One region of the Peribacillus sp. B2I2 genome, then DNA from elsewhere that is predicted to be linked to it. Evidence: riboswitches for the same ligand, from Rfam matches in the RefSeq annotation. Region 1 holds a riboswitch; the other holds the start of a gene.

Region 1 (5,973 bases):
AAAAACAGGGTATTCAGTTATATCATGCAACGATTGGATGGTAATAGGATCTTGATAATATTTTTTGGAAAATATTACGGATATTTCTTCTTCATATAAATGGATGAATGAATATCCATTTTCTTTGTACGGTTTTCCACCTATTGCAAAGTCGATCATACCACTATCTAAAAGATTTATTAGAGTGTCTGTATTTCCTACAGTAATATTACAAGTCACATTAGGTTTTATTTCCCGAAACTGGCTTATAGTAGATGGCAAAACTGTTGCTGCTGTTTCAATTGCCCCGATATTTATTGTGCCAACTTCTTCTTTTTCTATTGCTTTTGATTGCTCTAAAACAAAATCCCAATGTTTAATCAGAGAATGAATCTCCTTAGCGAAAATTTCTCCGGATTCTGTTAACTTTGCTTCCCATCCTCGTTCGAATAACTTAAATCCAATTTCATTTTCTAGTTTTTGTATATGGCTCGTTATAGTTGATTGAGCATAGTTTAATTTTTGAGCTGCTTTTGAAAATGTCCCTTCCCTTAAAATTGCTTGGAATGTCTTAACTTCTTTTAAATCCATATCCAGTAATCTCCATTCGTTTTTATGAACTTTTCATTCGATTATTTCAATTATACAAATAACATTAGTGGAGGTAAAATTAACTTGTTATCAAAAGGAGGGGGAAAATGCCATTCGTTCAAATTAGTTATTTGGAAAATGAATATAATCACAAAGATTTACAGCTAATCAGTAGAAATGTTATGGCCGCACTTATTGAAGAATTTCATGTACCCAAAAAGGATTATTTTCAAATTTTCCAGTCGCATAAGGTGGATGAGTTTTATTTTGATCCGAATTATCTTATTAGTAGTAAAAGAACAAACCAACTGCTTTACATCTTAATCACATGCGGTCCAGGCAGATCTAAACAGCAAAAAGAATTACTGTATAAGAGTATTGCTAACAAATTGCACAATAATTGTAATGTAGTTAAAGAAAATGTATTTATAATTCTATCGGAAACAAATCTTGAAAACTGGTCATTTGGAGACGGAATTGCTCAAATGATTTAGTGTTTTAATATCATACTTAATAATCGAGAGGAGCAAGAGATATGAACAAACCCATTACTCCTACTGTAAGAAATTCATTAGGGCATTTTGCACCAGATTTTGTTAGATACTCTGAAGACATACTTTTCGGAGATTTATGGAGACGAGATAATTTAAATTTAAGAGACCGAAGCCTAATTACTGTTACAGCGCTAGTAACTGGAGAAAACCTAAATCAGCTTCCATATCATTTAGAACTTGCGAAACAAAACGGTCTAACAGAGGAGGAACTTATAGAGACTATTACTCATTTAAGTTTTTACGTTGGATGGCCGCGATCCGCATCAGCATTAGAAGTAGCTAAGGAAACATTCGGAAGAGGAAAGTAGTAAACCGTATGAACGGCTAAGAAGGTAATAAATCAATTTCGTTTCAAGTGATTACCTCCTTTTTCTTTAATTGAGTAAATTTTACCAGCTTCTAAAGAAGAAGTTACCAACTCTCTAGATTTTGAGGCAATTTCTCGATTGACCTTAATAAACTAACGGGTGCGTTAGCTGAAGAACGCAGCTGTCTTAAAGACAGCTTTATCTTATGGAACTAAGGGGTCAGTTTAGTGTAACAACAATACAGTTTTTTTACGGCGATGAAAATTGTTAACAACGTCTAAATATTTTTAAAGTGTTACATCCAAGGTGGATGAACAGAGTTTACTGTAAAAGATTTAAAATATGCAAAAATAGTGATCAAGGTTATTTTGATCACTATTTTTGGTTCCAAATTTCCTATGTCTTCTATTCAATTTAAAATTAAATACCAGAGCAATGATCAATATGGGTTTCCTAAATTATGAATTATATGTTTCTCTGTTTAGATTCACAATATCTTTATGTGAAAATCCAGCTGAAAATTTCTCTATTGCCTTATCCCGTAGGAATGGGGCTTTTTCTTTATTTGCCTTTTTCAATGCTTCCGTTAGTTCCTCTTTTGTTAGTTCTGTGCAGTATGCAGGAGTTCCTGGCTGTTGTCTCCACGAATCACTTAAAGAACCACTATCTACTGCGTCGAAGCCTAGCTCGTTTACTACGTCCATGATTATTTGTTTTTGTGATAGGTCATTACCAGCAATAGCCATGGCAATGCGACCACTAGTACCTTCGGGGGTTCCTTTATTTTCTAAAGTATAAGCTAATTGATTGTTGAAAGCTTTAATGATAGGTCTACCTAATTGATTTGAAACCCAAACACTTTCAACCATCCCGTTCTCAATTTCTTCAATTTTATTGTCTCTAAAAGGATAATAATTTGAAGTGTCTACAGCGATTACTTCCTCTCCAGCTTTATCTACAATGTTGCGAATGCTTGGCATTACATGAAAAGGGATAGATATTATAAGAACATCAATATTTGTTATTACATCTTCTACACTCACAGGTGTTCCAGCAATCTCTTTTCCTTCTAAACGTTCAATTCCTCGAGCATCTGCAATTTTGACATCATGTCCATTCTTAACTAATTTTTTAGAAATAATTGTCCCTATTGGTCCTGCACCTATAATTCCAAATCTCATTATTGTTCCTCCTAAATATAATTTTGTTCGATTATGATTCAATATCAGCTATGGAATTTTCCAATTGCCTCAACGCGAAATCGTCTACATTCCTTTTTTTGCAAGCATTAAGGTAATTGAGAGGTAATTGTGTGTTTTGGTTATAAATAATATATTAGATATAATAAACTCATTACTCTTACTTTTGAAGTAGGCAATAAAAAATGATATAGTACACTTTTTTGTACTTTATAGAAGAAAAGGGATGTAAGTATGGCTAGAATATGCAAGGATGGATTTGAAAAAGAGTTTATTAAGGAGCAAAGAGACGTTTATGGTATTGCGTATACCCAAAATATGCTTTCAGGACGCTGGAAGTATCTTATTCTTTGGTTTTTAAAAACAAAAGAACGTCGTTATAGCGAAATTAAAGCTTTTTTATGGGACATTTCACAAGGTTCTCTTACAAAACAGTTGAGAGAATTAGAAACAGATGGATTAATTAAACGAGAGGTTTTTCCTGAGGTACCTCCACGTGTTGAATATTCATTAACAACTAAAGGGCGTGAATTTATCCCAATACTTGATATGATGGAGAATTTCGGCAAAAAATTCGGGGAGAAACCTGAGTGAAATAATAAAATGATATTTTTTATTAATTGGGCCGATATTGTGAAGTGTTGTACTTAAATTAACGGGGGTGTTTCTGAAACAACGGAAACGCACTTTTCTTCTTTAAGTAACCAGCTAATAGAAGCTCGATCTTATTCCATTATAGGGAGCGATTCTTTAATAAGAATCGCTTTTCTTAATGAACTAACGGGTGCGTTAGTTGATTAGGGATCACTAAAAATAATCAATTTTATAAAAACTGTATACTAAATCACTAGAAAAGATTCCATTTTGAACATCTTTTTTCAAAATGGATTCTTTTTATTTACGCTAATATGGGGGTTCAGGAGGACCTTTTGATCAATCCCTAGAGTTGATCTTTCTTATACGCTTAAACGTTGGATTCGAGCATATCGATGATTTAATTGAGGAGCAGGGACAAGCAATCGCAAAGGGTACGGAGTAAAGCATTTAATGCAATCATCCATCAATTCAAATTAATTAAACAATTTTTTATTGACACTACCATTTGGTCATGATAGAATCACTCTCGTACTATATTCACCTGAATTTAAAAATCTTACTTTTAATTGAATATAATGTTTGACTCTTATCAAGAGAGGTGGAGGGACTGTGCCCTGTGAAGCCCGGCAACCGTCAGTTAATTAACTGAAATGGTGCCAATTCCTGCAAAGCAATGTGCTTTGGAAGATGAGAGAAAGGATTGTTTAACCAACCTTTCTACTCATGTGTAGAAAGGTTTTTTTGAGAAAAAAAACTTTCCTTTCCCCTGTATAATAACTTCGGACAAACTAACATAATAAGGGCTCTGCTGCCACCATTAATTTCAGGTCTTACAGTTACAACAATTGCTCTAGTTGGTTATACAGCTATTGCTGGGGTAATTGGTGCAGATGGTTTAGGTAATTTGTTATATCTTGAAAGTTTTCAGCGCAATAATAATGATGTTACATTGGTAGCAACTGTATTAATTTTATTCATTGTTTTTATCATACAATTTATAGGTGATATATTTTTTACATCAAAAATAGATAGACAATAAGGGAGAAATGAATTATGAAAAAATGGATATCAACTTTAGCAGTTTCCTCAGCTTTATTATTAGGTTTAGCAGCTTGTGGTACATCTAACGGCGGATCGGATTCTTCAGACAAAGAAAAGAAAATCCTTGTGGGTGCATCAAACATTCCGCATGCTGAAATTTTAGAAGAGGCAAAGCCATTATTAAAGGAAAAGGGAATTGATTTAGAAATTAAAACATTCCAAGATTATATTATACCGAACACAGCGTTAGCTGATGAAGAGATTGATGCGAATTATTTCCAACACGTTCCATATCTTAAATCAGTGTTAAAAGAAAATCCAGACTATGACTTTGTAAATGCGGGTGCTATTCATATTGAGCCAATCGGTATTTACTCTAAAAAGTATGATAGCTTAAAAGATCTTCCAAAAAACGGTACAGTTATTATGCGTAATGCTGTAGCTGAACAAGGTCGTATTCTATCTATTTTTGAAAAAGAAGGCGTTATTAAGCTAAAAGAAGGCCTCAATAAAACAGAAGCTACTATTAATGATATTGTAGAAAATCCTAAAAACTTAACTTTTAATGCAGATATAGAAGGTGGCCTATTACCTCAAATTTATAATAACAACGAAGGTGATGCGGTTGTTATTAATGCTAACTATGCGTTAGATGCAGGGCTAGATCCGCTTAAAGACCCAATCGCTGTTGAATCGGGTGAAGATAATCCATATGGAAACATTATCACTGTACGTAAGGGTGATGAAAATAAAGAGACAGTAAAAGCGTTAGTTGAAGTACTTCACTCTAAAGAAATACAAGACTTCATTACTGAAAAATATAAAGGTGCAGTCATACCTGTATCTAAATAAAAAATCACCCTTTCATGAACTATACCCCAAATAATGGAGACTTCGAAAAAGGTCCCTTATTCGGGGTTTTTCTATGTCTATATACTAGAAACCCGTTTATTAGGTTCTGATGCAAAAATCCATTATAATTACAATTAATCTCTTAATCATGAACATACTGATACTATTACTCTAAAAAGGTGCTGCATGGATGGCTAACAGGTGCGTTAGTTCATTAAAAAGAAGGAAATTAAGTCGATTCCTTAACGTAGAGGAGATGGACTTTTTAGGTTGGAATTCTCTTAGTGTATAAAATTTCCGAAATGGGAGGTATAGCATTGTTGCTACCGTTCATAAAAGTACACTTTTACGAACGGTTTTTTAAAAAATAAAATCCCCTATTTTAACGTTTGTTAAAGATGGAGAGGGATTTACGGACGTTCGTGGTTTTACAACCATTTTCACGAACGTTTTTTATAGAATAAGACGAAAAAATAAAAAAAGGAGTAAAGAAATGGATGATCGAATGATCGCAGGCTAAAAATAACAGATTTAAGATAAAAGTAGTATAAACAATAAAAACAAATGTTATAATAGTAATAACAATTAGAACTTCATTTGAAGGAGGAACGAATAATGGCTATTAGGAAATTAACTAAAGTCGGAAATAGCTTGGGTATTACGTTTCCAGTTGAAATGTTGAAAACTGCAAATTTAGCTTTTGGAGACGAATTAGAGGTTGAGTTCAAGGGTGAAGAAATCATTTTAAGGAAAAATAAAAATGTGAAATTACCTAAAGGTGTAGATGCAGAATTTATGGAAATGTTATCAGACGTTATTAAAGAACATGACGAAGCATTCAAGGGTTTGGTG
Region 2 (8,495 bases), on a different contig from region 1:
TTGGGTGAAATGTTTCTCGTGGAACAAAAAAAGGAAAGGGCGGATTTAACCGCAATTCGCTTTGCTCAAGGTGAAGTATACTTTCAGCACCATGACTATGAGGCCGCCATTTTCAAATGGGAAAACATAGAAGGTGAGCTTGGTTCATGGGCGAAGAAAAACATCGCCGATGCTTATTTTGAACTGGAAATGTATTCAACCGCGGAGGATATTTATAAATCCGTCGATACGAATGAAGCGGTTTTGAAAACGGAGGTTCTATTGCAACTGTTTTCCCTGTACATAGTGGAATCTAGAAATGATTTGGCTTCCAAAGTCGTGAAAGAAGCAGTCGAGTTTCAACCTGACTACCCGAATGTCACGGAAATAGCACGCGCCTTTTTTGAAGAACAAAAGGATTGGAACGGTGCAGTGGTATTAGCGGCAAATGAAAGTATCCGGACAGAATCAATGGGCTGGTTCGATGTGCTTAAAACGTATATCCAGCAGGGTGTTGCCCAATCGATGGATCCGGATTATTTTTCAACTGTCCTTGGTTCGCTATACACACTGGACCAGGATCGTTTCGAAAAAGTGACGGTTGCACTTTGGAAAAATTATAAATATACGGATTCTTATTTTGAATGGCTAAGAGTGATTAATAACTTGATAGATACCATCGAATTAAACCAAGGGGATGTATGGGATGAGCTTTCCGTCTATTACAGGGATGCATATGCAGGTCTATTAGAAGGAACGCACCTAATCAAAGATTTAAGCCCCGTCGTGCCAAGGTTGCTGGAAAACTGGCTGAAAATCGCAGATGGGGAGCTTTCGCTGTTTGCAGCGGCATCCGCGTTGTCCTGGAATGAAATCTTCCCGGATACGATTAATGCGCTTGTCATTCAGGATGCAGAAAGCCTGTTGGCAAAATCGCCTAAATTGGGAGGCGGACTGGAAGCGGGAGAGAAACTGTTCAATTCCATTATCCAATGGGCTGAAGAGAATGATTTAAGGGTTGGCAATAAGCTTAAATGGATGGTCGAAGGGCTTAAGGATACTAATAATTTCAATCTTCTTCTTGTGGGAAGTACAGGAAATGGCAAGACATCCTTCATTCAGTCAATTGTTGGCGAGAGCATTGCTGCCGAAGATCATTCATCCCTAGTCAGTGTCAAAGACGGGGATGATTTGGAAATCCTAGAGATTACAGATACAGATAGCAAAGTGGTCATGGAGCTGGCTGAATTGGATGAAACACGCCGTCAGCGAGGGACTATTGTCGATGTGACGATTATCAGTGACTACCTTAGAAATAATGGTCTGCGATTATTGGATACACCGGGGTTCAATGGGGAGAAAAGCGTGGAATCCGATTTCCAAGGCTATTTACATGGCAGTGATGGCCTGATGTTCGTTCTTGATGCCCGGGCGCCTTTCACCGGCAGTGAACGAGATCTATTATTGGAAATTCAAATGATGGCTCCGAAACTGCCTATCCATTTCTTATTGAATAAAATGGATACGATATATAGTGATCAAGTCGCAGTCCGGATGGAAGACGAAACATGGGATAAAGTGAATGCATATTTTCCGAATGCAAAAGTATTCGCTTTCTCCAAACTTTATGACAGCAAGCAGCAGTTGAAGGACCTTTCAGCATTCCTTCAATCGAATTATCAAGATGATAATTGGAAAGAAAGAAGATCTGAAAAAATCCTAGCGTTCATTCGTAAAACTTTATCTTATCTGTTAGAAAAACGGGCAGCCAATGAACGGAAATGCGAGCATTCCATCTCTTGGAATGAACAGATGGAGGTTAAACTGAATGGAGCGGTCAATCAACTGGCTGATTTGGAAAAAGAAAAAAGTGAAAATATCATAAGGTCTTATAGTTCGCTTAAGGATGAAGTGAAAAATCAGCTTTCTTCTAAAATTCCTGAATTGCTGAGGGATTGCTCTAAATCGTTAACGGAAAGCAGTGATTTCAGTCAGGTCCATGTACAGTTAAACCAGGAAATGAATGAGCGGATTCAAGCATTCATTTCTGACAAGATCATGCCTCAATATTACCGTTCTCTTCAAGATTGGATTGCCAGTTCCCAAATGGAGTTCTCACAAAGCCAGCAGTTTATGGATGAAATGAGTGCCGGGTTCAATGAATTATACAAAGAAGAACGGATCACGCTGGCAGGTGACTTTAGGGTATTGGATGACTGGCGCCGTGATGCCGACCGGATGACAAGCAGTATCCGCATCGAAAACGTTAATATCCTTTTGCGCAGAACTCCATCACAATTGCTGCTTAAAGGAGCAGGGAAGCTGTTTGGGGCGATACCGCAAAATAAAGCCAATATGTACAATCGTTATAAGAAATACCTGGAAAGTGAAGATTACCTAGATGTTGCCGAAATGATCACGGAACGTTTCCTTACCCAATTTGGATTGTTTGAAAAATCTTTGGATCGGGACATCTCACTTTTCTATCGCAGTTCCTTTGCGTTACTTCAAAAAACGATAGAGCAAACGCAGACAGAAATCAAAGACTACCAGGCTGCATTGGAGCATATGAAAGAAAATCCGGAAGTTTACCGTGACCCGATCACTTTGTTCGAAGTGAAATTACGTCAGTTGGAGAGACTTGAAAAAATCGAGAAAAAGCGTCTAGCCCAGCTGCAAAGAAAATGAAAAATAACGGGGAACATTTCAAATATTCGAAAAACTATTGACTTTACGACTATATCCCTATAAAGTGATAATTACGAAAAACGTAACACAATATATTCTCTTATCAAGAGTGGCGGAGGGACTGGCCCTAAGATGCCCAGCAACCGTTCCATTAGGAATTGGTGCTAAATCCTGCAAAACAGAAATGTTTTGACAGATAAGAGAGGGATAAGTCTGCAAAACAGCTGATTAAACCTCTCTATATTAATAGAGAGGTTTTTATTTTGGGACTTACACCAACTTAACTGATAAGACTAATAAGAAAATGTGGAGGGGAACAAGATGAGAAGGTCTATTAAAGGGATATTCATTTCAGCCATCGCTTCGGCTTTGCTTTTAACGGGTTGCTCTACAGGGCAGAGTTCCACAGAATCGAAGAAAGAAGAAAAAGTATCATTTGAAAATGTCCCGGAAATATTTGCTAATGGGGAAGGAGCCAAAATCAAAGTGATCCGTAAAATTGGCGGTGATGATCATACGGCCCAATACTTAGCAGGAGCGAAGGAAGAAGGAGAAGCACTGGGGTTTCAAGTGGATACATATACAGCCAATGGTGATACGGCTAAATTTCATGATGCGATCGCACAGGCTTTGCAGGAAGATTATGACGGCTATATCATCTCCCATGGTGATGATGCAGCAACAGTGAATGACGTTCAAAAGTTGGTTGATGCAGGCAAAAGCGTTGTTACATTCGATTCAATAAGCGATCTAACTAAAATAGAAGGCGTAACATTAACATCACAGGATGATGAAGCGTTGGCAACACTGGCTCTTGATAAACTGATAGAAGAAAAGAAAGGTGAAGCGGCAATTGCGTATCTTTGGGTGGATGGTTTCCCTCCAATGGTGAGAAGAAATGCTGTTTATCAGGAGAAATTAAAAGAAAACCCTGGAATTAAAGAAGTCGAAAGATTCGGAGTGGCGTCTGCAGATACTTCGGTTCAAACACAAAATGCTGTAGCCGCAATGCTGAATAAATATCCTAAAGGTAAATTGGATGCAATTTTCGCAACATGGGATGCCTTCGCTATCGGTGCCGCCCGGGCAATTAAAGAAGCGGGACGCGATGAAGTGAAGATATACGGAATAGATGTGTCGAATGCAGACCTTCAGGAAATTAAATCAGCTGGAAGCTCATGGTCCTACACGGCAGCAGTCGATCCCAAGTTGATCGGTGCAGTGAATATGAGGATATTGGCGAAAAAATTAGCGGGCGAAGAAACGCCGCAAACCTATGACTTAGAGGCTTCACTTATTTCACAAAAGGAAATCCAAGCTTCAAAAGAAGCGGTAAATATGGCAAATCTGTCTGGTATTGTCGAAGGATGGGGTGTATCAGCGGAATTTGAAGAAGATTGGATGAAAGTTTTGAAAGATCATTATAAAAAGTAAAAGGGGACACTCTCTTTCCAGTGAAGGGAGTGTCTGTTCAATAAGGGGGAATGGACATGGGCACGCAACTAGAAATGAAGAAAATCTCGATTGAATTTCCGGGGGTGAAGGCGCTTAGTGAAGTTGATTTTTCTGTACAATCAGGGAAAGCCCACGCATTGGTCGGTGCTAATGGAGCAGGGAAATCGACGTTAATGAAAGTTTTATCGGGAGCCCATGTTCATTATTCAGGTGACATATTCATTGATGGGGTGAAGCAGGATATCCGCTCACCAAAAGAGGCGCAGGAACAAGGCATTCAAATTGTTTATCAGGAAGTGGATACGGCCCTCATCCCTTATTTAACCGTTGGGGAAAATGTGATGTTGAATGATATGGTCCAAAACATGGGAAAAAAACAGATGGTCCAATGGAAAGAGCTGCACAATAAAGCTTCTCGTATTCTTGAAGAGATGAAAATTCGTGTCCCTTCGAACAAGCTGGTAAGAGATCTTACCTTGGCTGAAAAACAGATGGTCCTGATAGCAAGAGCCGTTTCGACAGAATGCAAATTCCTGATTCTCGACGAACCAACTGCTCCGTTAAGTCATACGGAGACGACAGAGCTTTTTCGAATTGTAAATGAATTGAAGCAAAAAAGCGTGGGAATCATTTTCATTTCACATCGTCTGCCCGAGATTTTTGAAATATGTGAGGAAATTACGGTCATGAGGAATGGGGAGCGTGTCACTTGTCGAAAAATGGAAGACATCACCCGTAACGAAGTGGTAGAGAATATGCTCGGGAAAACCATGGAGGAACAGTTCCCTGAAGTGAATTCTTCGATTGGCGACGTTATTCTTGAAGTGAAGGGATTGTCAGATGCAGAGAAAGTTAAAAATGTTAGTCTCCATATTAAAGCAGGAGAGATAATAGGCTTGGCGGGGTTGGTCGGGGCTGGGAAAACGGAGCTGTGTAAAACCCTTTTCGGTCATACTTCGATCACAGCGGGTGAGGTCATCCTGAATGGCCGAAAGCTTTCTTTGAAATCACCGCACCATGCTGTAAAAAGCGGCATGGCACTTGTACCTGAGGAACGCAGGAAAGAAGGGATCCTTGTTCAGGAATCGGTCGCGGCGAACTTGACTGCAGCCAGTATCGGTAAATTCTGCAGAACATTCGGTTTCGTGGATCGTAAGGCGGAAAAGGAAAAGGCGAAAGAAATGATCGCCAGTATCGGAATTAAAACTCCTTCCGGGGAAGTGAAAGTCGAAAACCTTTCAGGTGGTAACCAGCAAAAGGTTGCCATTGGAAAATGGCTTATTGCCGATGCGGATGTATACATATTCGATGAACCGACGAAAGGGGTCGATGTTGGAGCCAAGAAGGATATTTTCGAATTGATTGCTAAGCTTGCGAGGAATGGAAAAGCGATCATTTATGCCTCATCCGAGCTTTCCGAAATCATTGGCATTACCAACCGGACATATGTGTTATATGACGGGAGCACTGTCATCGAATTCGAAACGAACAAAACGAATGAAGAAGAACTACTATTCTATTCAACAGGAGGAAAATAGGATGAGCGTACCCATTCCTGTTACACAGACAGTGAAAGCAAAGAAAAAGGTGGAGCTATTCGACTTTTTCTATAAATACGGCACAATATTGACGATTATCATTCTGATTGGAATTTTTGCCGTGTCCAATCCATCTTTCATTCAAACTACTAATCTGATCAACATCCTGCGTTCCATTTCAATCGTGACCATCATTGCGATCGGCATTACGATATCCCTTACGGTGGATGGCTTCGACCTTTCCGTCGGTTCCGTCGCATCATTGGCCAATGCCATCGTCATATCAATGTTTGTCTGGTTTTCGCAGGATACATTTATCGCCATATTAGCTGCGATCGGTGCCTCACTTGTCGTAGGGGCTTTAAATTCGTTCATGATCGTTAAATTGAGAATTCCCGACATGCTGATGACATTGGCCACCATGTTCATTATCCAGGGAATTGCCCTTACCTATACAAAAGGGGCCACGGTTTCGCAAAATATGGTCATGCCCGATGGGACCTTCGCAACAGGTCTGATCAGCCCCCTTTTCGCCAAAATTGGCCAGGTACCATGGATAATCCTGATCATGGCAACCATTGTGATAGCGACCCATATCTTTTTGACTTATACGAAGCATGGTCGTTATATGTACATTATTGGCGGAAATAAGGAAGCGGCAAGACTTTCCGGTATATCGGTTAATAAATACAAAGTTCTTGCCTATCTGCTTTCGGCTTTATTAGCTGCAATTGGGGGGATTGTCCTTGCTTCAAGGGTCATGACATCGGAAATCAATTCAGGGTCCCCTTATTTAATGGATGCCGTTGCAGCAGCCTTCATTGGTTCCTCCGTTTTAGGAGCGGGAAAACCGAATGCCTTTGGAACCTTCGTCGGTGCAGTCCTGATCGGAATCCTACAAAATGGGCTGATCATGATGTCCGTTCCGTATTATGCGATGGATATCGTCAAAGGAACAGTGCTGGCCCTTGCGCTCGCTGTAACTTATTACAAACAAAAACACTAAAATGAATCCGTTACGATACTATACAGAAAACCAAAATTATGAAAAAAATCCTGTTGGATATGCAACAGGATTTTTCCTTTTAAAAAAGGGACGGGTTATGGATATAAATTATCTCCATTTTTAATTAATAATATTTATTAACGCTAATATGGGGTAGCCACGATAGCGAAATTTTAGAGGAAACTTACTTTACCTTTCAATAAAATGGATAATGATCTATTGTAAAGTATGAACATTCAAATCCTATACTTAACCAAAGGAGAGTATAAACTTATGCGCGAAACCTGTGTTCCGACTGGCGTGAAACCAAATGACACTGGCTTTGGATATACGTTGTCCTTAATAGGCGGTAAATATAAAATGATCATTATGTATTGGCTGTCTGAAAATAAGGTTATGCGGCATAATCAGCTGAAGCGGAGTATCGGCACCATTTCCTTTAAAACGCTAAGCATCATGTTAAAGGAGCTGGAGGCAGACGGTCTTATCATACGCAAGGAATTTCCCCAAATACCTCCAAAAGTAGAATATTCATTATCTGAACGTGGTCTATCTCTCATTCCATTGTTAAATATGATGTGCGAGTGGGGAGAGAAAAACAGTTTGCTAGCTCAGGAGATTGTACGGCCGTAGGTGTAGCTATTTTGATAAATCAAAAGAAGTATTTCCCTAATAAGGAAATACTTCTTTAATGAAACTGCCTATTAAAGATTGTCGACAAAATTCAAATAATCTTGTGCGCTATTTTCCAATTCGCTTGCGGACGGTTCATTTTCAGCACCATAAAACGCAAAGAATGAACGATAATCTGCATTGCAGTATAGGAAGGTAGTTTCAAAGGGAGATAATAAATGTTCAAGAGTATAGCGATATCTTCCTTCTTCACTATAATCCTCTTTGTTAATACCGGCAGATACAGCTAAAGCAGCTTTGCGATTCTTTAGTTTATCGCCTCCATTTGAACCATAAGCCCAACCATAAGTAAAAACATCGTCAAGCCATCTTTTTAGGAGAGGCGGACAATTAAACCAATAAAAAGGGAACTGTAAAACAAGATTACTATGCGATTCGATTAATTGCTGTTCTTTTTCCACATTAATGTTCCCGTCAGGGTAAACCGTATTCAATTCGTGTACTGTATACTTCTCCGGATATTTCCTTAGCGCTTCTACCCATCGCTTATTTATGACGGATGTTTCTAGACTTGGGTGTGATACGATAACAAGAGTTTTCAAAGATTTCTCCTCCTTAATTTTTATTTATTTTAAGTATAAAGTGCACTCAGCAAGTACGTAAGTATGCACTTTTAGTATAGGTACTTACCTAAAGGAGAGTGTTAAATCAGGTATAACTAAAAAAACGGTTAGTTGAATTTGTAATATTTTATTAAATGAATACCTTGCATTATAAAGTAATATAAAATATATTAATTCCAATATGCGGAAAAACAGGATATTAATATGGAAGTCTTAAAAGAAATTGTTCGTGAAAAGAGTGATGACCAATTTGAATTAAAAGAAGGTACACTCTATCTGTCTTTAAAGAGATTAGAAAAGAATGAATGGATTTCTTCTTACTGGGGGGATGAGCAAGGACCAGGAGAAAGAAGAAAATATTACAGACTTACATCAGTGGGTGAAGAAGGATTTAAACAAAAGCGCCTGGAATGGGAATTTGTAAGAGATGTGATTGATTCCTTTTTAGATTGGGGGAAATAAGGAAGCGGCGAGACTTTCCGGGATATCGGTTAATAAATACAAAATCCTTGCCTATCTGCTTTCGGCTCTATTTGCTGCAATCGGGGGGATTGTCCTTGCTTCAAGGGTCAT

Evidence for each region. A riboswitch is a leader RNA that binds a small molecule or an ion and turns the genes downstream of it on or off. The one in region 1 is predicted to bind S-adenosylmethionine.
Region 2: it holds a riboswitch for S-adenosylmethionine, as region 1 does, so the genes downstream of both, ABIE66_RS02420 (sugar ABC transporter substrate-binding protein) here and ABIE66_RS28485 (ABC transporter permease subunit) in region 1, are expected to answer to the same signal.

What each region holds. Positions count from the first base shown of each region.
Region 1 covers NZ_JBGCCB010000002.1:103,992-109,964, reverse strand. The annotation lists gene ABIE66_RS28510 (LysR family transcriptional regulator) at 1-570, opposite strand, end outside; gene ABIE66_RS28505 (tautomerase family protein) at 678-1,064, shown strand; gene ABIE66_RS28500 (carboxymuconolactone decarboxylase family protein) at 1,106-1,432, shown strand; gene ABIE66_RS28495 (NADPH-dependent F420 reductase) at 1,891-2,613, opposite strand; gene ABIE66_RS28490 (winged helix-turn-helix transcriptional regulator) at 2,866-3,225, shown strand; SAM riboswitch class I at 3,812-3,922, shown strand; partial or broken gene ABIE66_RS28485 (ABC transporter permease subunit) at 4,022-4,267, shown strand; gene ABIE66_RS28480 (MetQ/NlpA family ABC transporter substrate-binding protein) at 4,282-5,121, shown strand; gene ABIE66_RS28475 (AbrB/MazE/SpoVT family DNA-binding domain-containing protein) at 5,737-5,973, shown strand, end outside.
Region 2 covers NZ_JBGCCB010000001.1:483,588-492,082, forward strand. The annotation lists gene ABIE66_RS02415 (GTPase domain-containing protein) at 1-2,667, shown strand, start outside; SAM riboswitch class I at 2,765-2,870, shown strand; gene ABIE66_RS02420 (sugar ABC transporter substrate-binding protein) at 2,989-4,101, shown strand; gene ABIE66_RS02425 (sugar ABC transporter ATP-binding protein) at 4,158-5,660, shown strand; gene ABIE66_RS02430 (ABC transporter permease) at 5,662-6,666, shown strand; gene ABIE66_RS02435 (winged helix-turn-helix transcriptional regulator) at 6,940-7,299, shown strand; gene ABIE66_RS02440 (NAD(P)H-dependent oxidoreductase) at 7,371-7,901, opposite strand; partial or broken gene ABIE66_RS02445 (PadR family transcriptional regulator) at 8,136-8,384, shown strand; partial or broken gene ABIE66_RS02450 (ABC transporter permease) at 8,371-8,495, shown strand, end outside.